Linked DNA regions of Methylobacterium currus. The protein of the gene in region 1 binds, or shares a complex with, the protein of each later gene. Links are inferred from orthologs where the notes say so. Each region holds a gene or a part of one and is shown on either strand. Other genes may lie near its edges. The genes, in order: secA and secY.

Region 1 (10,139 bases):
GCGCGGGACCTGCCGGGTCGAGAATCGCCCGCGCCTCATCCCGCGAGAGCGCGGTGCCGCGCAGCTCGAGCTTCGGCGCCTTCAAGGTGACGGGCCCGAGCGGCAGCACGACATCGTCGAGGGCGACCGAAGCGCCCGGGGCGACGGCGCCTTGGGCCACGGCGTCCTGGGTCGGCGTGCCGGGAGTCGCAGGACCCTGAGCCTGCGCCGGGCCGGCGAAGGGCGGCACTGCCGGCAGGGCGGCCGTCAGCGTCGCGCAGGCGAAAGCGCCGAGCGCGGCCCGGGCCACGCCCGTTGTCGAGAAGCGGGTCATGGCGGAGCGTCCCGGAATCGTGGCAGGCGGGATTACAGGGAGAACGAGGTACCGCAGCCGCAGGAGGCGGTGGCCTGCGGGTTCTCGATCTTGAACGACTGGCCGATCAGGTCGTTGACGAAATCGATCGTCGCGCCCTCCATGTACGGGAGGGAGGTGGGATCGACCAGCACCGTGGCGCCGTCCCGCTCCACCGCCAGGTCGTCCGCGGCGCGGTCCTTCGCGATGTCGAAGGCGTACTGGAACCCGGAGCAGCCGCCGCCATTCACGCTGATGCGCAGCATCGAGCCCGGGGGCTCGGCGCCCATGATCTCGTTGATGCGGCGGGCGGCGCGGGGCGTCAGGGTGATCGGGGTCATCGACGGCTTCTCGGGTGGGGGTCCGACGTGCGATGGCAACATAAGAATGGACGGCCTGCGCCGCAACAGCGGCGCATGAACGGGCAGGGGTTGCCGTGCGCCTGCGTCAGCGGCGCATGAATGGGGGTGCCGTGCGCCCGCAACAGCGGCGCACGGGTGGCGATGAGGGCTGGAACGTGAGACGGACAGGCGAGCGCTGGCGGGCCTCCTACGGCAGCGATCCGTACGCGTCGCGCGGGCGGCTGATCCCGGAAAGCCCCTCGCCGACCCGCACCGACTTCCAGCGCGACCGCGACCGGATCGTGCATTCGGCCGCCTTCCGACGCCTCAAGCACAAGACGCAAGTGTTCGTCCACCACGAGGGCGACCATTACCGCACCCGCCTGACCCACACCCTGGAGGTGAGCCAGATCGCCCGGGCGCTCGCCCGGGCGCTGGGCCTCGACGAGGATTTGGCCGAGGCCCTGGCGCTCGCCCACGACCTCGGCCACACCCCCTTCGGCCATACCGGCGAGGACGCTCTGCATGCCTGCATGGCCGAGCATGGCGGCTTCGACCACAACGCCCAGGCCCTGCGGCTGGTGACCCGGCTGGAGCGGCGCTACGCCACCTTCGACGGGCTCAACCTGACCTGGGAGACGCTGGAGGGGCTGGTCAAGCACAACGGCCCGCTCCTGACCCGGGACGGCCGGCCGACGCCGCATTACGCGAAAGCCGGCATCCCGGTGGCGATCACCGAGTACAACGCCCAGAACGACCTGGAGCTCGCGACCTTCGCCGGCCCCGAGGCCCAGGTGGCGGCCCTGGCCGACGACATCGCCTACGACGCCCACGACCTCGACGACGGCTTGCGGGCCGACCTCTTCGCCCTCGACGACCTGACGGAGGTGCCGTTCCTCGCCGGCCTCCTCGACGAGATCGGGAGCCTCTATCCGGGCCTGGAGCGCTCGCGGGTGGTGCACGAGCTTGCCCGCCGGGTCATCACCCGCTTCGTCGAAGACGTGATCGCCGAGGCCGGGCGGCGCCTCGACCGGCTGCAGCCCGCCGACGCCGCCGCGATCCGCCACGCCGCCGACCCGGTGGTCGCGTTCTCGGAGGCGATGGCGGCGGCCGACCGGGACATCAAGACCTTCCTGTTCGCCCGGATGTACCGGCATCCCGGCGTGATGGCGGTGCGCCGGCGCGCCGCCTCGCTCGTCGAGGATCTGTTCTCCGCCTTCCGGCGCGACCCGACCCGGATGCCCGAGGAGTGGAGTGCCGGCCTGTCCGGCCCCGACGATCCCCGCACCCTGCGCCGCGTCGCCGACTTCATCGCCGGCATGACCGACAATTACGCGGTGAGCCAGCACCGCCGGCTGTTTCCCGAGACGCCGGACCTTCACTGGGTGATCTGGCCGGGGTCGGAGGGATGAGGGGGCTTGCTGGCCTTCCCGGCCACTCGCTCCGCTTCATCCCCTCCTCGCCTTCATCCGGAGATGGCCTGCGATCGGAGATCGCTGCACGATCCGGCCTCGAAGAAGCGCTCCAGCAGTCCGAGCGATACCTGGAGGCGTCCGTCGAGGCCTCCGCTGGGCTTCGGTGCCTCAGGATGAGGGCGCGGGTGGGAAAACCCGCCGCCTCGATGGCCTCGCGCAGGCCGGCCACTGCGTGGGCCTGGATGTTCCCGGGGAGTGTGCAGTCTCGGGGTGTGCAATCTCGTGGTGTGCAATCTCGTGGTGTGATGGTGCATCACCGGCGCTGACGCGTCATGCGGAGGATGCCCGGTCGTCGTCGCGAGAGGCGACGCGCCGGGTCACGCCCTGCACCACGAGCGCATCGCCCTTCCCGTCCCTTCTGCGAACGCCTTGATCCGCCATCGGTTCGAGGGTCGAGGGTCGGGGCTCGGCTCGGATACCGGATCATGCACGGGCGCGGGTGCCCGTCTCGCCGTCCAAGAGCCAGTCAAGTGACATCAACGCCAGCGCGGCCGCTTGACCGGGGCCGTGCCCTCGACCACCGGCAAACGTGTCGCGGTCGCCTTCGTCGATCGGGGCTACACCGGGAAGACGCGGGCCATGGCCGTCCGCGCCCCCGGCATCGAGCCGGAGCGTCGCGAGCTGCCTGCGGCCACGCAAAGCTCCGTGCTGGTCCCGCCGCGACGGGCGGTTGATCGCTGCCGTCCCTGGGCCACCCGCCTGGGCAGGCTCGTTCAGCATGACGAGCGCTACGCCCCGACCGGGCCAACCCTCGTCGCCTTCGTCCGTCCGGCGGTCAAGCAAGCCCCTCGACTCGCCTCGAATCCGTAACAAGCTCGGGATCCCGGGCGCTCGCCTGCGGCGAGGCCCGGGATGACCCTGTGACGTGTCAAGGTCCTCGCCGAGGTCCCTTCGCCCTCACTGCGTCAGCGGGCAGCCGCTGGCCTTGGCCGAGAGGAAGGCCTTGTCGCCGGGAATCGTGGCGAGCAGCTTGTAGTAGTCCCACGGCGCCTTCGACTCGGTCGGCGACTTGACCTGGAACAGGTACATGTCGTGGACCATGCGGCCATTGGCCTGAACGGTGCCGCCGCGGCCGAAGAAGTCGTCGACCTTCAGCTCGCGCATCTTGGCGGCCACGGCGTCGGTGTCGTCGGTGCCGGCGGCCTTCACGGCCTTCAGGTAGTGCAGCACCGAGGAGTAGGTGCCGGCCTGGATCATGTTCGGCATCTTGCCGGTCTTGGCCATGAAGCGCTTGGCGAAGCCGCGCGCCTGGTCGTCGAGGTCCCAGTAATAGCCCTCGGTCAGCACGATGCCCTGCGCCGCCTTGAGGCCGAGACCGTGGACTTCCGCTAGCGTGAACAGCAGGGCCGCGAGGCGCTGGCCGCCCTGGACGATGCCGAATTCCGCCGCCTGCTTGATCGCGTTCGAGGTGTCGAGGCCGGCATTGGCCAGCCCGACGATCTTGGCCCCCGATCCTTGCGCCTGGAGCAGGAACGACGAGAAGTCCTGCGCGCTCAAGGGATGGCGCACGGCGCCCACCACCTTGCCGCCCTTCTGGGTCACGTACTGGGTGACGTCGGCCTGGAGCGCGGTGCCGAAGGCGTAGTCGGCGGTGAGGAAGAACCAGGTGTCGCCGCCGGTCTCGACCAGCGAGCCGCCGGTGCCGACCGCCAGCGCGTGGGTGTCGTAGGCCCAGTGGAAGCCGTAGGGCGTGCACTGCTTGCCGGTGAGGTCCGAGGTGGCCGCACCGTCCACGATCGTGATCTTGCGCTTCTCCTTCGACAGGCCCTGCACCGCGAGCGCCACCGAGGAGGTGGTCAGCTCCATGATCGCGTCGACACGGTCGGTGTCGTACCATTGCCGGGCGATGTTCGAGGCGATGTCCGGCTTGTTCTGGTGGTCGGCGTCGACGATCTGCACCGGCACGTCGAGGACCTTGCCCCCGAAATCCTCGACCGCCATCTTCGCCGCCTCGACCGAGCCGCGGCCGCCGAAATCGGCGTAGACGCCGGACTGGTCGTTGAGGATGCCGATCTTCACCACGCCGTCGGAGGCGCCCTTCTGGGGGGATTGGGCGTGTGCGGCGGTCGCGAGAGCGAGACCGGCGGCGAGCGCGGTGGTGCGGGCGAGCGCCCGGCTCAAACGTGTCATGTCGTCCTCCCCGGCCGCTTCGTTGCCCGTGCGGCCGTTATCCTGCCTCTGGCAGCACGGCAGCTAGGGCGGTGCCGGGGCGGGAATCAAGCGGCCTTGCCGCCCTCCGCCCCCCGTCTTTCGCAGCACGGCCACGGTTGTGCCTTCGCGCCCGCTGCCTTTTGGGTGCACGGCTCCCTATATGGGCCTATAAGGCGCCCGCGGCGCGCGCCACTACCGTTACGATCGATCGCAGGTTCACGATGCTGGGTTCCCTTGCCAAGAAGATCTTCGGGTCGTCCAACGACCGCCGGGTGAAGGGATACCGACCCCGCGTCCAGGCCATCAACGCCCTCGAGCCCGAGCTGGCGGCCCTGTCCGACGAGGCCCTGCGCGCCCGCACCGACGCCCTGAAGGCCGAGCTCGCCGCCGGCAAGTCCCTCGACGACATCCTGGTCCCGGCCTTCGCGACCGTGCGCGAGGCGGCCAAGCGGGTGCTCGGCCAGCGCCACTTCGACGTCCAGCTGATCGGCGGCATGGTGCTGCACGAGAGCGGCATCGCCGAGATGAAGACCGGCGAGGGCAAGACCCTGGTGGCGACGCTCGCCACCTACCTCAACGCCCTGTCGGGGAAGGGCGTCCACGTCGTCACCGTCAACGACTACCTCGCCCGCCGCGACGCCGAGTGGATGGGACGGGTCTACCGCTTCCTCGGCCTGACCACCGGCATCATCGTGCACGGCCTCGACGACGTCGAGCGCAAGGCGGCCTATGCCTGCGACATCACCTACGGCACCAACAACGAGTACGGCTTCGACTACCTGCGCGACAACATGAAGTACGAGCTGGGCCAGATGGTTCAGCGCGGCCACAACTACGCGATCGTCGACGAGGTCGACTCGATCCTGATCGACGAGGCGCGCACGCCGCTGATCATCTCGGGTCCCATCGACGACCGCTCCGACCTCTACACCACGATCGATGCGATCTTGCCGCGCCTGGTACGCGAGGATTACGACCTCGACGAGAAGCAGCGCACGGTCTCGCTGACCGAGAACGGCAACGAGCACATCGAGGAATTGCTGCGCGAGGCCGGCATCCTCAAGGAGGGCGACCTCTACGACGCCCACAACGTGACGCTGGTCCACCACGTCAACCAGGCTTTGCGCGCCCACACCCTGTTCACCCGCGACAAGGACTACATCGTCCGCAACGACGAGGTGGTGATCATCGACGAGTTCACCGGCCGCATGATGCCCGGCCGGCGCTACTCGGAAGGACTCCACCAGGCCCTCGAGGCCAAGGAGCGGGTGACGATCCAGCCCGAGAACCAGACGCTCGCCTCGATCACCTTCCAGAACTACTTCCGCCTCTACAAGAAGCTCGCCGGCATGACCGGCACCGCCTCGACCGAGGCCGACGAGTTCCAGGAAATCTACAACCTCGAAGTGGTCGAGATCCCGACCAACAAGGAGGTCGAGCGCGTCGACGAGGACGACGAGGTCTACCGCACCGTCGACGAGAAATACGCCGCGATCATCCAGGAGATCGACAAGGCCCATGCCCGGCTGCAGCCGGTGCTGGTCGGCACCGGCTCGATCGAGCGCTCGGAGCACCTCGCCGGCCTGCTGGTCAAGCACGGCTACAAGCCGCTCGACTACAGCGACCCGTCGGCGCTGGAGGATGTCTACGCCGCCGCCCGCGAGGGACGGGTGACCAAGCGCTTCGCGGTGCTGAATGCCCGCTTCCACGAGCAGGAAGCCTACATCGTGGCCGAGGCCGGCGTGCCGGGCGCGATCACCATCGCCACCAACATGGCCGGCCGCGGCACCGACATCAAGCTCGGCGGCAACCTCGACATGCGGATCGAGCAGGAGCTGGCCAATGTGCCGGAGGGGCCTGAGCGCGACGCCCGCATCGCGGGTCTGAAGGCCGAGATCGAGCAGAACCGGGCGCGCGTGCTGGGCTCGGGCGAGCCGGCCGACCCGGCCGCCGGCCGCAAGGCGGCGCTGCCCGGCGGCCTCTACATCCTCGGCACCGAGCGCAACGAGAGCCGGCGCATCGACAACCAGCTGCGCGGCCGCTCCGGCCGCCAGGGCGATCCCGGCCGCTCGAAATTCTACCTCTCGCTTCAGGACGACCTGATGCGGATCTTCGGCTCCGACCGCATGGACGGCATGCTCCAGCGCCTCGGGCTCGAGGAGGGCGAGGCGATCATCCATCCGTGGATCAACAAGGCGATCGCCAAGGCGCAGCAGAAGGTCGAAGCGCGCAACTTCGACATGCGCAAGAACGTGCTCAAGTACGACAACGTCATGAACGACCAGCGCAAGGTCGTGTTCGAGCAGCGCCGCGAGTTCATGGCGCAGGAGAGCGTGCGCGAGACCGTCGACGAGATGCGCCAGGGCGTGATCGAGGACGTGGTGGCGCGCCACGTGCCGGAGGACGCCTATCCGGAGCAGTGGGACATCGCGGGCCTGCGCGAGAGCATCACCCGCGACCTCAACCTCGACGTCCCGGTCGAGGACTGGGCCAAGGAAGAGGGCATCGCCGACGAGGAGATCCGCGAGCGCCTGCGCAAGGCCGCCGACGAGGCGTATGCCGAGCGCACCGCCCGCAACACGCCCGAGGTGATGGCCTATGTCGAGAAGCAGGTGCTGCTCCAGAGCCTCGACCATCTCTGGCGCGAGCACCTCGTCACCCTCGACCACCTGCGCCAGGTGATCGGCTGGCGCGGCATCGCCCAGCGCGACCCGCTCAACGAGTACAAGTCGGAGGCGTTCGACCTGTTCAACAGCCTCGTCGGCTCCCTGCGCGAGCAGGTCACCGGCCAGCTGATGCGGGTCGAGATCATGTACCAGGAGCCGGAGCCGCAGACGCTGCCGCCGATGTTCGCCCAGCACCTCGACCCGGTGACCGGCGAGAACGAGTTCGCCTACGCGGAGGGCGCGGCCGGTGGCGGCGGCGGTGCCTACGAGTTCGCCGGTCAGGCCCTCGCCGCCGACGCCCCGGTGCTGGAGCGCAATCCCGACGACGCCGCGACCTGGGGCCGGGTCGGCCGCAACGAGCCCTGCCCCTGCGGCTCGGGCAAGAAGTACAAGCACTGCCACGGCCGGTTCGCCGCGGAGGAGTGATCTCGGCAAGACGCAGCGCACGCCGCCAAGAGACCCTCCCCCCTCTGCGGGGGAGGGGGGCCCTGCGTCAGCAGGGGGCGGGAGAGGGACGTGGCTTCCGGAAGAGGCCGTGCCTGCGTGACGGGCGCAGACCTGGATCAGCGTCGCGCTGCCCCTTTGCCGCCCCGCTTCCGCGGGGAACCTTCCCCCGCAGGGGGTAGGGTTCAGGCGTCGCGGGTGCTTACCGCTTGAGCGCCGCCAATCCCCGTAAATACATCTCCGGCAGGCCGTTCTCCCGGCCCGCCGCGATCACGCCCTCCAGGTAGCCCGGCCTCGGCACGCCGCCGCTGCCGCGGCCCAGATACACCAGCGCCCGCCGCACCCCACCTTCGGTCGAGACCGGCTGCTGCGCCTTGACGTAGAGCCCGCTCGCCACGCCCTCGTAGCGGTCGAGGGCCGGCACGTCGGCGAGGCTCAAATCCCACAGCACGCCCCAGACCGTGCCGGAGGGACAGCGCTCCACCGAGGCGTAGCCCTCCCGCATGATGACGAGGCGGTGGCGGTTGAGCCGGCCGAGGCCGAGCACCCGCGAGGCGGGGCAACGCCGGGCCATGGCGGCCCGGTCCATGTTGGAGCCGTAGGCGAAGTAGAGCGGCACGAAGAGACCGCTCGGCTCAGGCGAATTCGAGGATCACCGCGTCGACCGCCAGGCTGTCGCCTTCCTTGGCCTGGATGGTCTGGACGGTGCCGTCGCGCTCGGCGCGCAGCACGTTCTCCATCTTCATCGCCTCGACGATCGCCAGCGGCTCGCCCGCCTTCACCTCCTGGCCGGGGGTGACCATGATGCTCTTCACGAGGCCCGGCATCGGGCAGAGCAGCTGCTTGCCCGACCCGGCGACCTCCTTGACGGGCATCAGGGCGGCCAGCTCCGCCTCGCGCCTCGTGTAGACCCGGGCCTCGGCGGCGGCGCCCGCATGCTGCAGAGAAACGCCGTTGAGGAGGGAGCGGACCTGGATCGCCGCCGGCTCACCATCGATCGTGCCGGTCCAGACCGGTTCGCCCGGGAGCCAGTCGCTCTCGACCATCCATTCGGTCCCGTCCGCGAAGGCGACCACGACCCCATCGTTGGTGGTCTCGACGGTCGCCTCGAAACGCTGGTCGCCGAGCAGCACCACCCGCTCATTCTCGAAGCGCAACTGGAACGGCTCGCGCATCTGGCCCGAGATGCCGCGCTTGCGCTCGTTGAGCAGGTGGTCGATCGCGGCGGCGGCCGCCGCCATCCGGCGCGCCACCTCGCCCGCGGGCTTGGGCGCCTCGAACCCGTTCGGGAATTCCTCCGCGATGAAGCCGGTGGAGAGCCGGCCTTCCTGCCAGCGCGGATGGTGCATCAGCGCCGAGAGGAACGGGATGTTGTGGCGGATGCCGTCGATCGCGAAGGCGTCGAGGGCCTGGGCCTGGGACGCCACCGCTTCGTCGCGGGTCGGGGCCCAGGTGACCAGCTTGGCGATCATCGGGTCGTAGTGGATCGCGATCTCGCTTCCCTCCTCGACGCCGGTGTCGTTGCGCACGATCGCGTCGCCGAGGGGGCCCTCCTCCGGCGGCCGGTAGGTGGTGAGCCGGCCGATCGAGGGCAGGAAGTTGCGGGTCGGATCCTCGGCGTAGACGCGGCTCTCCACCGCCCAGCCGTTCAGCGTCACGTCATCTTGCGCGATCGGCAGCTTCTCGCCGGCCGCGACCCGGATCATCAGCTCGACGAGGTCGAGGCCGGTGATCATCTCGGTCACCGGGTGCTCGACCTGGAGCCGGGTGTTCATCTCGAGGAAGTAGAACGACTTGTCCTGGCCGGCGACGAACTCGACGGTGCCGGCGGAATCGTAGTTCACGGCCTTGGCCAAGGCCACGGCCTGCTCGCCCATCTTGCGCCGCGTCGCCTCGTCGAGGAGCGGGGAGGGCGCCTCCTCGATGACCTTCTGGTTGCGGCGCTGGATCGAGCACTCGCGCTCGCCCAGATAGACGACGTTGCCGTGCTTGTCGCCGATGACCTGGATCTCGATGTGGCGCGGATCGGTGATGAACTTTTCCACGAAGACCCGGTCGTCGCCGAAGGACGAGGCGGCTTCCGAGCGGGCGCGGGCGAAGCCCTCCGCCACCTCGCCGGCCGAGTGCGCGATGCGCATGCCCTTGCCGCCGCCGCCGGCCGAGGCCTTGATCATGACCGGATAGCCGATCTCGTCGGCGATGGTGACGGCGTGCTCCGGGCTCTCGATCACCCCGAGGAAGCCCGGGACGGTCGAGACTTGTGCCGCGGAGGCCGCCTTCTTCGATTCGATCTTGTCGCCCATGGCGGCGATTGCCGCGGGGTTCGGGCCGATGAACACGATGCCGGCGGCTTCCAGCGCCTTGGGGAAGGCCTCGCGCTCGGAGAGGAAGCCATAGCCGGGATGGACGGCCTGGGCGCCGGTCTGCCGGCAGGCCTCCACGATCTTGTCGATGACGAGGTAGGACTGCGCCGCGGCGGCGGGGCCGATATGCACCGCCTCGTCGGCCATGGCGACGTGCAGCGCGTCACGGTCGGCGTCGGAATAGACCGCCACCGTCTTGATCCCCATGCGGCGCGCCGTCTTGATGATGCGGCAGGCGATCTCGCCACGGTTGGCGATCAGGATCTTGTCGAACATCGGAGCGCGCACTCGAGCCTAAGGGGGAATCCGGGCCGGGGTGGGTCACACCCAAGCTCATCCCCGTTAAAGCATGGCGCGCGCGCCGCAAA
Region 2 (9,698 bases), 2.1 Mb from region 1 along the record:
CGTCTCGCGGATCTGCAGCACCTCGGCGTCGGTGAGCTGGTTCACGCGACGCTCGGCCGGGATGCCGACCTTCTCGGTGATCTCCTCGGCCTTCTTGGCACCGATGCCGTGGATGTACTGCAGCGCGATGACGACGCGCTTGTTGGTCGGGATGTTGACGCCGGCGATACGGGCCATGGTGTTCCTGCTCTCCATCGCGCCCAGGCGTCGGGCCCGGACGGCATTCTCTAAGGTCTCACGCGCGTCCGGTGGAGTCCGGCCCCTGCGCGTCGTCCCGACGGCAAATCGGCCCGGAGCGGCCTCCAGAGAGGCACGCCGGGCCGTCCGGGTCTGAACGAAGGAGCGCCCACTAGCGCGGGCGCGAACCGTTGTCAACTCGTTACCTGCGTCACGCCGACACGGCCTGGAACGGGGCGAGCATCGCTTCGAGCTGCCTCGTCACCTCGTCGATCGGCGCCATGCCGTCGACCTGGCGCAGGAGGCCGGTACCGGCGTAATGCGCAGAGAGCGGCGCCGTCTGGGTGCGATAGGCGTCGAGCCGGGTCTTGAACACCTCCGGCGTGTCGTCCTTGCGCACCGGCTCGCCGCGAGCCTCGGTCTCGGCCGCGCGCTTGGCGATGCGCCCGACCAGCGCGTCCTCGTCGACCTTGAACTCGATCACCGCGTCGAGGCGCAGACCCTTCTGGGCCAGCATCGTGTCCAGAGCGACGGCCTGCGCCACCGTACGCGGGAAGCCGTCGAGGATGAAGCCGCTGCGGGCGTCGGGCTCCTCGATCCGGTCGGCGACGATGCCGATCACGATGTCGTCGGAGACGAGCGCGCCGCTCTCCATCAGGGCCTTGGCCTTGAGGCCGACCGGGGTGCCGGCCGCCACCGCGGCCCGCAGCATGTCGCCGGTCGAGAGCTGCGGGATTCCGAACCGCTCGACGATCCGCGCCGATTGGGTGCCTTTCCCGGCGCCGGGCGGGCCGAGCAGAATGATCCGCATAACCTGTCACTCCCCTCCACCGCGTCCCGCACGGGATCCTTCCTCCCAGGGGCGCGGCCTCTCTGCTTGTTCTAACCCGAGACCCGCTCCGGCCGTTATCCGACCATGCGCTAAGGCCCGGCCCCGGCGCAAGGGCGCCCGGGCCGGTTGTATTGGCCCCCGGGAATTGTCGCTCGCGACGGTGTCAGCGCCGGCGCGCGCCGCGCAGCTTCGCCTTCTTCACCAGGCCCTCGTACTGGTGCGCCAGCAGGTGGCCATGGACCTGCGCCACCGTGTCCATGGTGACCGAGACCACGATCAGGAGCGACGTGCCGCCGAAGTAGAACGGCAGCGAGGCGTAGGAGACCAGGATCTCCGGGATCAGGCAGATCACCGTCAGGTAGGCGGCGCCGATCACGGTGATGCGCGACAGGACCTTGTCGATGAACTCTGCGGTGCGCTCGCCGGGACGGATGCCGGGGATGAAGCCGCCATGCTTCTTCAGGTTGTCCGCGGTCTCCTGCGGGTTGAACACCACCGCCGTGTAGAAGAAGGCGAAGAAGATGATCAGCGCCGCGTAGAGCAGCATGTAGAGCGGCCGGCCGTGGCCGAGATAGGTCGCCAGGGTGGCGATGATGCCGGTGCCGTTCGGATCGGTCTGGAAGCTCGCGGCGGTGGCCGGCAGCAGCAGCAGCGACGAGGCGAAGATCGGCGGGATGACGCCCGAGGTGTTGAGCTTGAGCGGCAGGAACGAGGTCTGGCCCTCGTACATCCGGTTGCCGACCTGGCGCTTGGGGTAGTTGATCAGGAGGCGGCGCTGGGCGCGCTCCATGAACACGATGAAGTAGACGACGGCCGCGGCCATCACCAGCACGCCGAGGATCACCACCGTCGAGAGCGCGCCCTGCCGCCCGAGCTCGAGGGTGCCGGCGATCGCCGAGGGCAGGTGCGCGACGATGCCCGCGAAGATGATGAGCGAGGAGCCGTTGCCGATGCCGCGCGAGGTGATCTGCTCGCCGATCCACATCAGGAACAGCGTGCCGCCGGTCAGCGTGATGACGGTCGAGACCAGGAAGAACGGCCCCGGATCCTGCACGATGCCGCCGGAACTCTGCAAACCGACCGCGATGCCCCAGGCCTGGAAGATCGCCAGCACCACCGTCAGGTAGCGGGTGTACTGGTTGAGCACCTTGCGGCCCGACTCGCCCTCCTTCTTCAGCGTCTCGAGCGACGGCACCACCGAGGTGAGCAGCTGCACGATGATCGACGCCGAGATGTACGGCATGATGTTGAGCGCGAAGATCGCCATGCGCTCGACGGCACCGCCGGAGAACATGTTGAACAGGCCGAGCACGCCGCCCTGCGCGTTGGCGAAGCTCTGGCGGAGCGCATCGGGATCGATGCCGGGCAGCGGGATGTAAGTCCCGAGCCGGTAGACGATCAGGGCGCCCAGCGTGAACCAGATCCGCTTCTTGAGCTCTTCGGCCTTGGCGATGGCGCCGAAGTTGAGGTTGGCGGCGAGCTGCTCGGCTGCAGAGGCCATGGGTTACGTGTCCTCAGGGTCGGGATCCGCGGCGTCGCGGTCAGGGATGCGCGGGCATCCCCCAAAACACGAGCGGCGGCCTCGCGCTGGTCGCACGGGCCGCCGCCGATGATCGGTGACTTAAAGTGTGCCTCAGGCGGACGCAACCGCGTCGTCGGCGGTCGCGAGCGACTGGGTCACCGAGCCGCCGGCCTTCTCGATCGCCTCGACCGCCGACTTCGACGCCCGGGAGACCTGGAAAGTCAGCTTGGCGGTGAGTTCGCCGACGCCGAGGATCTTCACGCCATCGCGGGCCTTGGAGACCACGCCGGCGGCGATCAGCGCCTCGAGGGTCACCGGAGCCGAGGCGTCCAGCTTGCCGGCATCCACCGCCTGCTGGATGCGGCCGATATTGACCTCGTTGAGGTCGGTCGCCCCCGGGTTGTTGAAGCCGCGCTTGGGCAGGCGACGGTGGAGCGGCATCTGGCCGCCCTCGAAGCCCTTGATGGCGACGCCGGAGCGCGCCTTCTGGCCCTTCACGCCGCGGCCGGCGGTCTTGCCCTTGCCGGAGCCGATACCCCGGCCGACGCGCATCCGCTTCTTGGTTGCGCCTTCGTTGTCACGGATTTCGTTGAGCTTCATGGTGCCCTCCTCACGCCGCGTCGTCGAGAACGCGCACGAGGTGATGCACCTTCGCGATCATGCCGCGCACCGACGGGTTGTCGGGCAGGACGGCGATACGGTGCATCTTGTTCAGCTTCAGGCCGATCAGCGTCTGGCGCTGGCTGGCCTCGCGGCGGATCGGCGAGCCGATCTGCTGCACGCGGACGGTCTTCTCAGTCATCCCGAGCCTCCCTTACGCAGCGTCGGCGGAGTCGGCCGAGGCGGCCGAGTCAGCATCACGACGGCGGGCCTGGAGGGCCGAGACCTTCAGACCGCGGCGCGCCGCGACCGAACGGGGCGAATCCTCGTTCTTCAGCGCGTCGAAGGTGGCGCGCACGAGGTTGTAGGGGTTCGACGAGCCGAGCGACTTCGCCACCACGTCCTGCATGCCGAGCGTCTCGAAGACGGCGCGCATCGGGCCGCCCGCGATGATGCCGGTACCGGCCGGAGCCGCGCGCAGGATCACCTTGCCGGCGCCGTGACGGCCCTGCACGTCGTGGTGCAGGGTGCGGCCCTCGCGGAGCGCGACGCGGACGAGGCCGCGCTTGGCCGCCTCGGTGGCCTTGCGGATGGCCTCGGGAACCTCACGGGCCTTGCCGTGACCGAAACCGACGCGACCCTTCTGGTCGCCGACGACGACGAGGGCCGCGAAGCCGAAGCGACGGCCGCCCTTCACCACCTTGGCGACACGGTTGATGTGGACGAGCTTGTCCACGAACTCGCTGTCGCGCTCCTCGCGGTCGTCGCGGCGACGACCCTCACGCTCACGTGCCATGTGTGTTGTCCATCGACTGACGCGGGCGGCGGTCCCGCTCGCTGCTGTGTCATCCGCCGTAAAGAGAGAGGGAGCCGCATGGGCCCCCTCGCCTCCGGGACATCGTGCCGACCCGACCGGGGCGGCGCCAGGACGCGCCCTCCCCTCTCGGGATCAGAAGTCCAAGGTTAGAAGTCGAGGCCGCCCTCGCGGGCCGCATCGGCCAGGGCCTTGACCCGGCCGTGATAAAGGTAGCCCGAGCGGTCGAAGATGACCTGGGTCACCCCGGCGGCCTTGGCGCGCTCCGCCACCAGCTTGCCGACCTCGGTCGCGGCGGCCTTGTCGGCACCGGTCTTGAGGCGGGCGCGCAGGTCCTTGTCGAGGCTCGAGGCGGCGGCCAGCGTATGGCCGGTCGCGTCGTCGATGACCTGGACGTAGATCTGCTTGGAGGAGCGGAACACCGAGAGCCGCGGACGGCCGTTCGCCGCCTTGCGGATCGCCCGCCGGACGCGCGCGCGGCGCCGATCGAGCAGTTCGATTTTGCGAGACATCGTCGGCGGTCCTTACTTCTTCTTGCCTTCCTTGCGGAAGATGAACTCGCCGGCGTACTTCACGCCCTTGCCCTTGTAGGGCTCGGGGCCGCGATACTCGCGGATCTCCGCCGCGACCTGGCCGACGCGCTGCTTGTCGATGCCGGTGACGATGATCTCGACCGGCCGCGGAGTGGCGATCGTGATCCCGTCCGGAATCGGGTACTCGACGTCGTGGCTGTAGCCGAGCGACAGCTTCAGCACCTTGCCGGCGACCGCGGCGCGGTAACCGACGCCGTTGATCTCCAGCTTCTTCTCGTAGCCCTTGGTCACGCCCTCGACCAGGTTCGAGACCTGGGCGCGGGAGAGGCCCCACATCGCGCGGGCCTCCTTGGTCTGCGACCGGGGCTGGACCGAGATCGCGCCGTTCTCGTGGCTGACCGACACCTGGTCGGGGACACGGAACTGCAGCTCCCCCTTCTGGCCCTTGATCTTGACGTTCTGGCCGTCGACGGTGGCGGTCACGCCGGCCGGCACGGTCACGGGCTTCTTGCCTACGCGGGACATGCTCGTCTCTCCTTTTCGGCTGTCAGGGTCCGAAGGTCAGAAGACCTTGCAGAGCACCTCGCCGCCGACGTTGCGCTCGCGCGCCTCGTGGTCGGCCATGACGCCCTGAGGGGTGGAGACGATGGTGATGCCCAGGCCGTCGGCGACGCGCGGCAGGGTATCGACCGACGAGTAGACCCGGCGGCCCGGCTTGGAGACGCGCTCGATCGAGCGGATCACCGGCTGGCCGTCGAAGTACTTGAGTTCGATCGCGAACTCGGTGCGCCCGTTACCGTAATCGGTCGTGGCGTAGTCGCGGATGTAGCCCTCGGACTTCAGGACGTCGAGGACGCGGGCCCGCAGCTTGGAGCCGGGGGTCTGCACGACGTTGCGACGACGCTGCTGGCCGTTGCGGATGCGGGTGAGCATATCGCCCACGGGATCGTTGATCATCTGTGGCGCCCTCCCCTTACCAGCTGGACTTGACCAGGCCCGGGATCAGACCCCGAGATCCCAGATCGCGGAGCGCGACGCGGGAGATGCCGAGCTTGCGGTAGTAAGCCCGGGGACGGCCGGTCATCTCGCAGCGGTTGCGGATGCGGGTCGCGCTGGAGTTGCGGGGCAGCTCCGCCAGCTTGAGGCGCGCCTCGAAGCGCTCCTCCATCGACAGCGACTCGTCGTTGGCGGTGGCCAGCAGCGCTTCGCGCTTCGGCGCGAAACGCTTCACCAGCTCCCGCCGCTGCTTGTTCTTCTCGATCTTGCTCGTCTTAGCCATGTTCTAGCTCTCCGGTGTCCGCGTATGGGGGCGTAGAGCCCTCACTGCCGGAACGGGAAGTTGAAGTGCTTCAGGAGCGCCCGGGCCTCGGCATCGGTCTTGGCGGTGGTCGCCACGACGATGTCCATGCCCCAGGTGTTCTGGGCCTTGTCGTAGTTGATCTCGGGGAACACCAGGTGCTCCTTGATCCCGAGGGCGTAGTTGCCGCGGCCGTCGAACGACTTCGGGTTCAGGCCGCGGAAGTCACGCACGCGCGGCAGCGCGATGGTGATCAGGCGATCCATGAACTCGTACATCCGCTGCTTGCGCAGCGTGACCTTGCAGCCGATCGGCATGTTCTCGCGGACCTTGAAGGTCGCGATCGCCTTGCGGGCCCGGGTGACCACCGGCTTCTGGCCGACGATCAGGCCGAGATCCTCGGCCGCCACGGTGGCCTTCTTGGAGTCCTGGGTCGACTCGCCGACGCCCATGTTGACGACGATCTTCTCGATCGCCGGCACCTGCATCGGGTTGGTGTAGCCGAACTCCTCGATCAGCTTCGGACGCACCACTTCCTCGTAGTGCTTCTTCAGCCGCGGCGTGTAGCCGTCCTTCAGCGCCTCAGCCATCGATCAGATCTCCCGAGCGCTTCGCGAAGCGAACCTTGCGCCCGTCTTCCAGAATGCGAAAACCGACCCGGGTGGGCTTGCCGTCCTTGGGGTCGGCGACCGCCAGGTTCGACAGGTGGATCGCCGCCTCCTTGGAGATGATCCCGCCCTCGGAGGTCTGGGTCTGGCGCGTGTGGCGCTTCACCAGGTTGATCCCCCGCACCAGGGCCCGATCTTCCTTCGGCATCACCTGGATGACCTCGCCGGTGCGACCCTTGTCGCGGCCGGTCAGGACGACGACCTTGTCGCCCTTCTTCACCTTCGCAGCCATTACAGCACCTCCGGCGCCAGCGAGATGATCTTCATGTGGTTGCGAGCGCGCAGCTCGCGCGGCACGGGCCCGAAGATACGGGTGCCGATCGGCTCCTTCTGGTTGTTGATCAGCACGGCCGCGTTGCGGTCGAAGCGGATCACCGAACCGTCGGCCCGACGGACGTCCTTGGCAGTGCGCACGACGACCGCCTTCATGACGTCGCCCTTCTTCACGCGGCCCCGCGGAATCGCCTCCTTCACCGACACCACGATGATGTCGCCGACGCCGGCATACTTGCGCTTGGAACCACCGAGTACCTTGATGCACATCACGCGACGTGCGCCGGAATTGTCGGCGACGTCCAGATTCGTCTGCATCTGGATCACGGCCTAACGCCCTTTCCTTGTTTCAGGCAGGTCTCCACAGGGCAGGATTGCCCGGCGGACGGCAGCCTGATGGGGATCTCGCGTCCCCGTCCATTAAAAGACCGCGCAGCAGCGCGATGTCACGCTGGCGCGGTCAACGAACGCGATGAGGAGCGCGTCACACGCCCTTCATGTTTCGGTGGAGGCCGGCCATCTACACCGGATCGGCCTCGTTGACAAGGAGCCGGAGCGCCAAAAGGCACTCCGTTCCGATAAGGCGAAAGGGGCGCCGCGGGGCGCCCCGTTCCCGCGAGGCAAATGGGGCGCCGAAGCGGCGCCCCGTCTTACGCCTCGGCGGTCGCGACCGCCTCGCCCTCGACCAGCTTCCAGGTCTTGAGCTTGGAATAGGGCCGCGACTCCTCGATGAACACCGTCTGGCCGACCTTGGCCACGTTGTTCTCGTCGTGGGCGTGGTAGTTCTTCGACCGGCGAATGGTCTTCTTCATCACCGGGTGGGTGAAGCGACGCTCCACCTTCACGACGACGGTCTTGTCCTGCTTGTCGCTGACGACAACGCCCTGCAGCACGCGCTTCGGCATGGTCTTGAACTCCCTTAGCCCTGCGCCGCCTGCAGCGTCTTCTGGCGCTGCAAGGTGCGGACGCGGGCGATGTCGCGGCGCACTTCGCGCACCCGGGCGACGTTCTCGAGCTGACCCGTGGCCCGCTGGAAGCGCAGGTTGAACTGCTCCTTCTTCAGGTTCAGGAGCTCTTCGCCGAGCTGATCCGGCGACAGCGCGCTCAGGTCAGACAGCCTCTGGCTCGACTTCATCTCGAATATTCTCCTCAGTCGGCGATGCGCTGGATGAAGCGCGTGCGGACCGGCAGCTTGGCGGCACCCAGGCGCAGCGCCTCACGGGCGATGTCCTCGGCCACTCCGTCGATCTCGAACATGATGCGGCCCGGATGCACGCGGGCCGCCCAATATTCGGGCGCGCCCTTGCCGGAGCCCATGCGGACTTCGGTCGGCTTCGCGGTCACGGGAACGTCGGGGAAGATCCGGATCCAGACCCGGCCCTGACGCTTCATCTCGCGGGTGATCGCGCGGCGGGCCGCCTCGATCTGACGCGCGGTGATCCGCTCCGGCTCCATGGCCTTGAGGCCGTAGGAGCCGAAGTTCAGATCGGTTCCGCCCTTCGCGGCGCCGTGGATGCGGCCCTTGAACTGCTTGCGGAACTTCGTCTTCTTGGGTTGCAGCATGGCAGCCTCTCAAAACTGAAGGGCGGGGAACGGGCGGCCCTTAGGCCGCCGCGTCCCGTCCGCCGCGCTCGCCGCGCTCGCGGTCACGACGCCCGCCGGAACGGCCGCCCTCCTCGTGCGCGCGCTTGTCCTGCGCCATCGGGTCGTGCTCGAGGATCTCGCCCTTGAACACCCACACCTTGATGCCGCAGGTGCCGTAGGTGGTGAACGCCGTGGCCGTGCCGTAATCCACGTCGGCGCGCAGGGTATGCAGGGGCACGCGGCCCTCGCGGTACCACTCGAGCCGGGCGATTTCGGCGCCGCCGAGGCGGCCGGAGCAGTTGATGCGGATGCCCTCGGCGCCGAGGCGCATCGCCGACTGCACGGCGCGCTTCATGGCGCGACGAAAGGCAACGCGACGCTCGAGCTGCTGGGCGATCGAGTCGGCCACCAGGGTGGCGTCGATCTCCGGCTTGCGCACCTCGACGATGTTGATCGTCACGTCGGCCTTGGTCATCGAGTTGACCAGCTTGCGCAGCTTCTCGATGTCCGCGCCCTTCTTGCCGATCACCACGCCCGGACGGCCCGAGTGGATGGTGACGCGGCACTTCTTGTGCGGGCGCTCGATGACGATCTTGGAGACGGCGGCCTGCTTGAGCTGCTTGAGCAGCGCTTTGCGGATCGCGACGTCCTCGTGCATCAGGCGAGCGTACTCGCCCTTGTTGGCGTACCAGCGCGAGTCCCAGGTCCGGTTGATGCCGAGCCGGAGACCGATCGGGTTGACTTTCTGGCCCATCGATTCCTCCTCAGGCGGCTTCGGCCGGGACTTCCCGCACCACGATGGTGAGGTTCGCGAACGGCTTCAGAATGCGGGCGCCACGGCCGCGGGCGCGGGCGTGGAAGCGCTTGAGAACCAGCGCCTTGCCGACATAGGCCTCCTTCACGACGAGATCGTCCACGTCGAGGTCGTGGTTGTTCTCGGCGTTCGCGATGGCGCTCTCGAGGCACTTCTTGACGTCGACCGCGATCCGCTTGCGCGAGAACTGCAGGTCGGCCAGAGCGGTCGAGACCTTCTTGCCGCGGATCAGCTGCGCCACCAGGTTCAGCTTCTGCGGGCTGACGCGCAGCATGCGCGCGACGGCCTTCGCCTCGTTCCGGGGGAGCGCGCGGGGTGCTGCTGCCTTGCCCATATCAGCGCCTCTTCGCCTTCTTGTCGGCCGCGTGACCGTGGAAGGTACGGGTCGGCGAGAACTCGCCGAACTTGTGCCCGACCATCTCCTCGGAGACGTAGACCGGAATGTGCTTCTGCCCGTTGTAGACCCCGAAGGTCAGACCAACGAAATGCGGAAGGATCGTGGAGCGACGGCTCCAGATCTTGATCACCTCGTTGCGGCTCGCGCCGCGCGCGGCGTCCGCCTTCTTGAGGAGGTAGCCGTCGAC

Evidence for each region.
Region 2: the proteins of secA (region 1) and secY are in contact, whole or in part, in a crystal structure (PDB 3DIN), measured with the Thermotoga maritima proteins. The link is inferred for Methylobacterium currus from one-to-one orthologs. Residues at the interface, in WP_004082002.1 of Thermotoga maritima: Glu261, Ala262, Arg263, Lys300, Ala301, Arg302, Thr303, Ile304, Ile305, Leu323, Tyr324, Asp325, Pro326, Val329, Ser330, Tyr333, Ile336, Lys340, Phe345, Val349, Glu363, Phe364, Tyr374, Ser375, Gly376, Gly377, Glu393, Ile395, Thr482, Ser483; in WP_004081795.1 of Thermotoga maritima: Glu108, Gly109, Glu110, Glu111, Ala236, Glu237, Arg238, Arg239, Ile240, Thr241, Ile242, Gln243, Tyr244, Ala245, Arg246, Arg247, Val248, Thr249, Gly250, Arg251, Arg252, Val253, Tyr254, Gly256, Ala257, Ser258, Thr259, Tyr260, Leu261, Pro262.

The regions. Positions count from the first base shown.
Region 1 is NZ_CP028843.1:5,048,788-5,058,926, reverse strand. Bases 4,197-7,590 are described here. They hold secA (preprotein translocase subunit SecA), read left to right. Parts: upstream 4,197-4,519; coding sequence 4,520-7,390; downstream 7,391-7,590. Other genes in these bases: DA075_RS23360 (ABC transporter substrate-binding protein), read right to left, coding at 4,197-4,277. Also shown: DA075_RS23380 (serine/threonine-protein kinase), read right to left, coding at 1-313; DA075_RS23375 (HesB/IscA family protein), read right to left, coding at 346-672; DA075_RS23370 (deoxyguanosinetriphosphate triphosphohydrolase), read left to right, coding at 789-2,084; more of DA075_RS23360, read right to left, coding at 3,045-4,196; DA075_RS23350 (gamma-glutamylcyclotransferase family protein), read right to left, coding at 7,611-8,027; DA075_RS23345 (acetyl-CoA carboxylase biotin carboxylase subunit), read right to left, coding at 8,044-10,047. UniProt on the Escherichia coli protein: Required for protein export, interacts with the SecYEG preprotein conducting channel.
Region 2 is NZ_CP028843.1:2,990,224-2,999,921, reverse strand. What follows is about bases 342-3,294. They hold secY (preprotein translocase subunit SecY), read right to left. Parts: upstream 2,511-3,294; coding sequence 1,173-2,510; downstream 342-1,172. Other genes in these bases: rpmD (50S ribosomal protein L30), read right to left, coding at 3,142-3,294; rplO (50S ribosomal protein L15), read right to left, coding at 2,643-3,131; DA075_RS14030 (adenylate kinase), read right to left, coding at 389-988. In the rest of the region: rpsM (30S ribosomal protein S13), read right to left, coding at 1-177; more of rpmD, read right to left, coding at 3,295-3,333; rpsE (30S ribosomal protein S5), read right to left, coding at 3,346-3,927; rplR (50S ribosomal protein L18), read right to left, coding at 4,095-4,457; rplF (50S ribosomal protein L6), read right to left, coding at 4,470-5,003; rpsH (30S ribosomal protein S8), read right to left, coding at 5,040-5,435; rpsN (30S ribosomal protein S14), read right to left, coding at 5,452-5,757; rplE (50S ribosomal protein L5), read right to left, coding at 5,799-6,365; rplX (50S ribosomal protein L24), read right to left, coding at 6,358-6,675; rplN (50S ribosomal protein L14), read right to left, coding at 6,675-7,043; rpsQ (30S ribosomal protein S17), read right to left, coding at 7,367-7,621; rpmC (50S ribosomal protein L29), read right to left, coding at 7,636-7,851; rplP (50S ribosomal protein L16), read right to left, coding at 7,866-8,279; rpsC (30S ribosomal protein S3), read right to left, coding at 8,320-9,054; rplV (50S ribosomal protein L22), read right to left, coding at 9,065-9,448; rpsS (30S ribosomal protein S19), read right to left, coding at 9,450-9,698. UniProt on the Escherichia coli protein: The central subunit of the protein translocation channel SecYEG. Consists of two halves formed by TMs 1-5 and 6-10.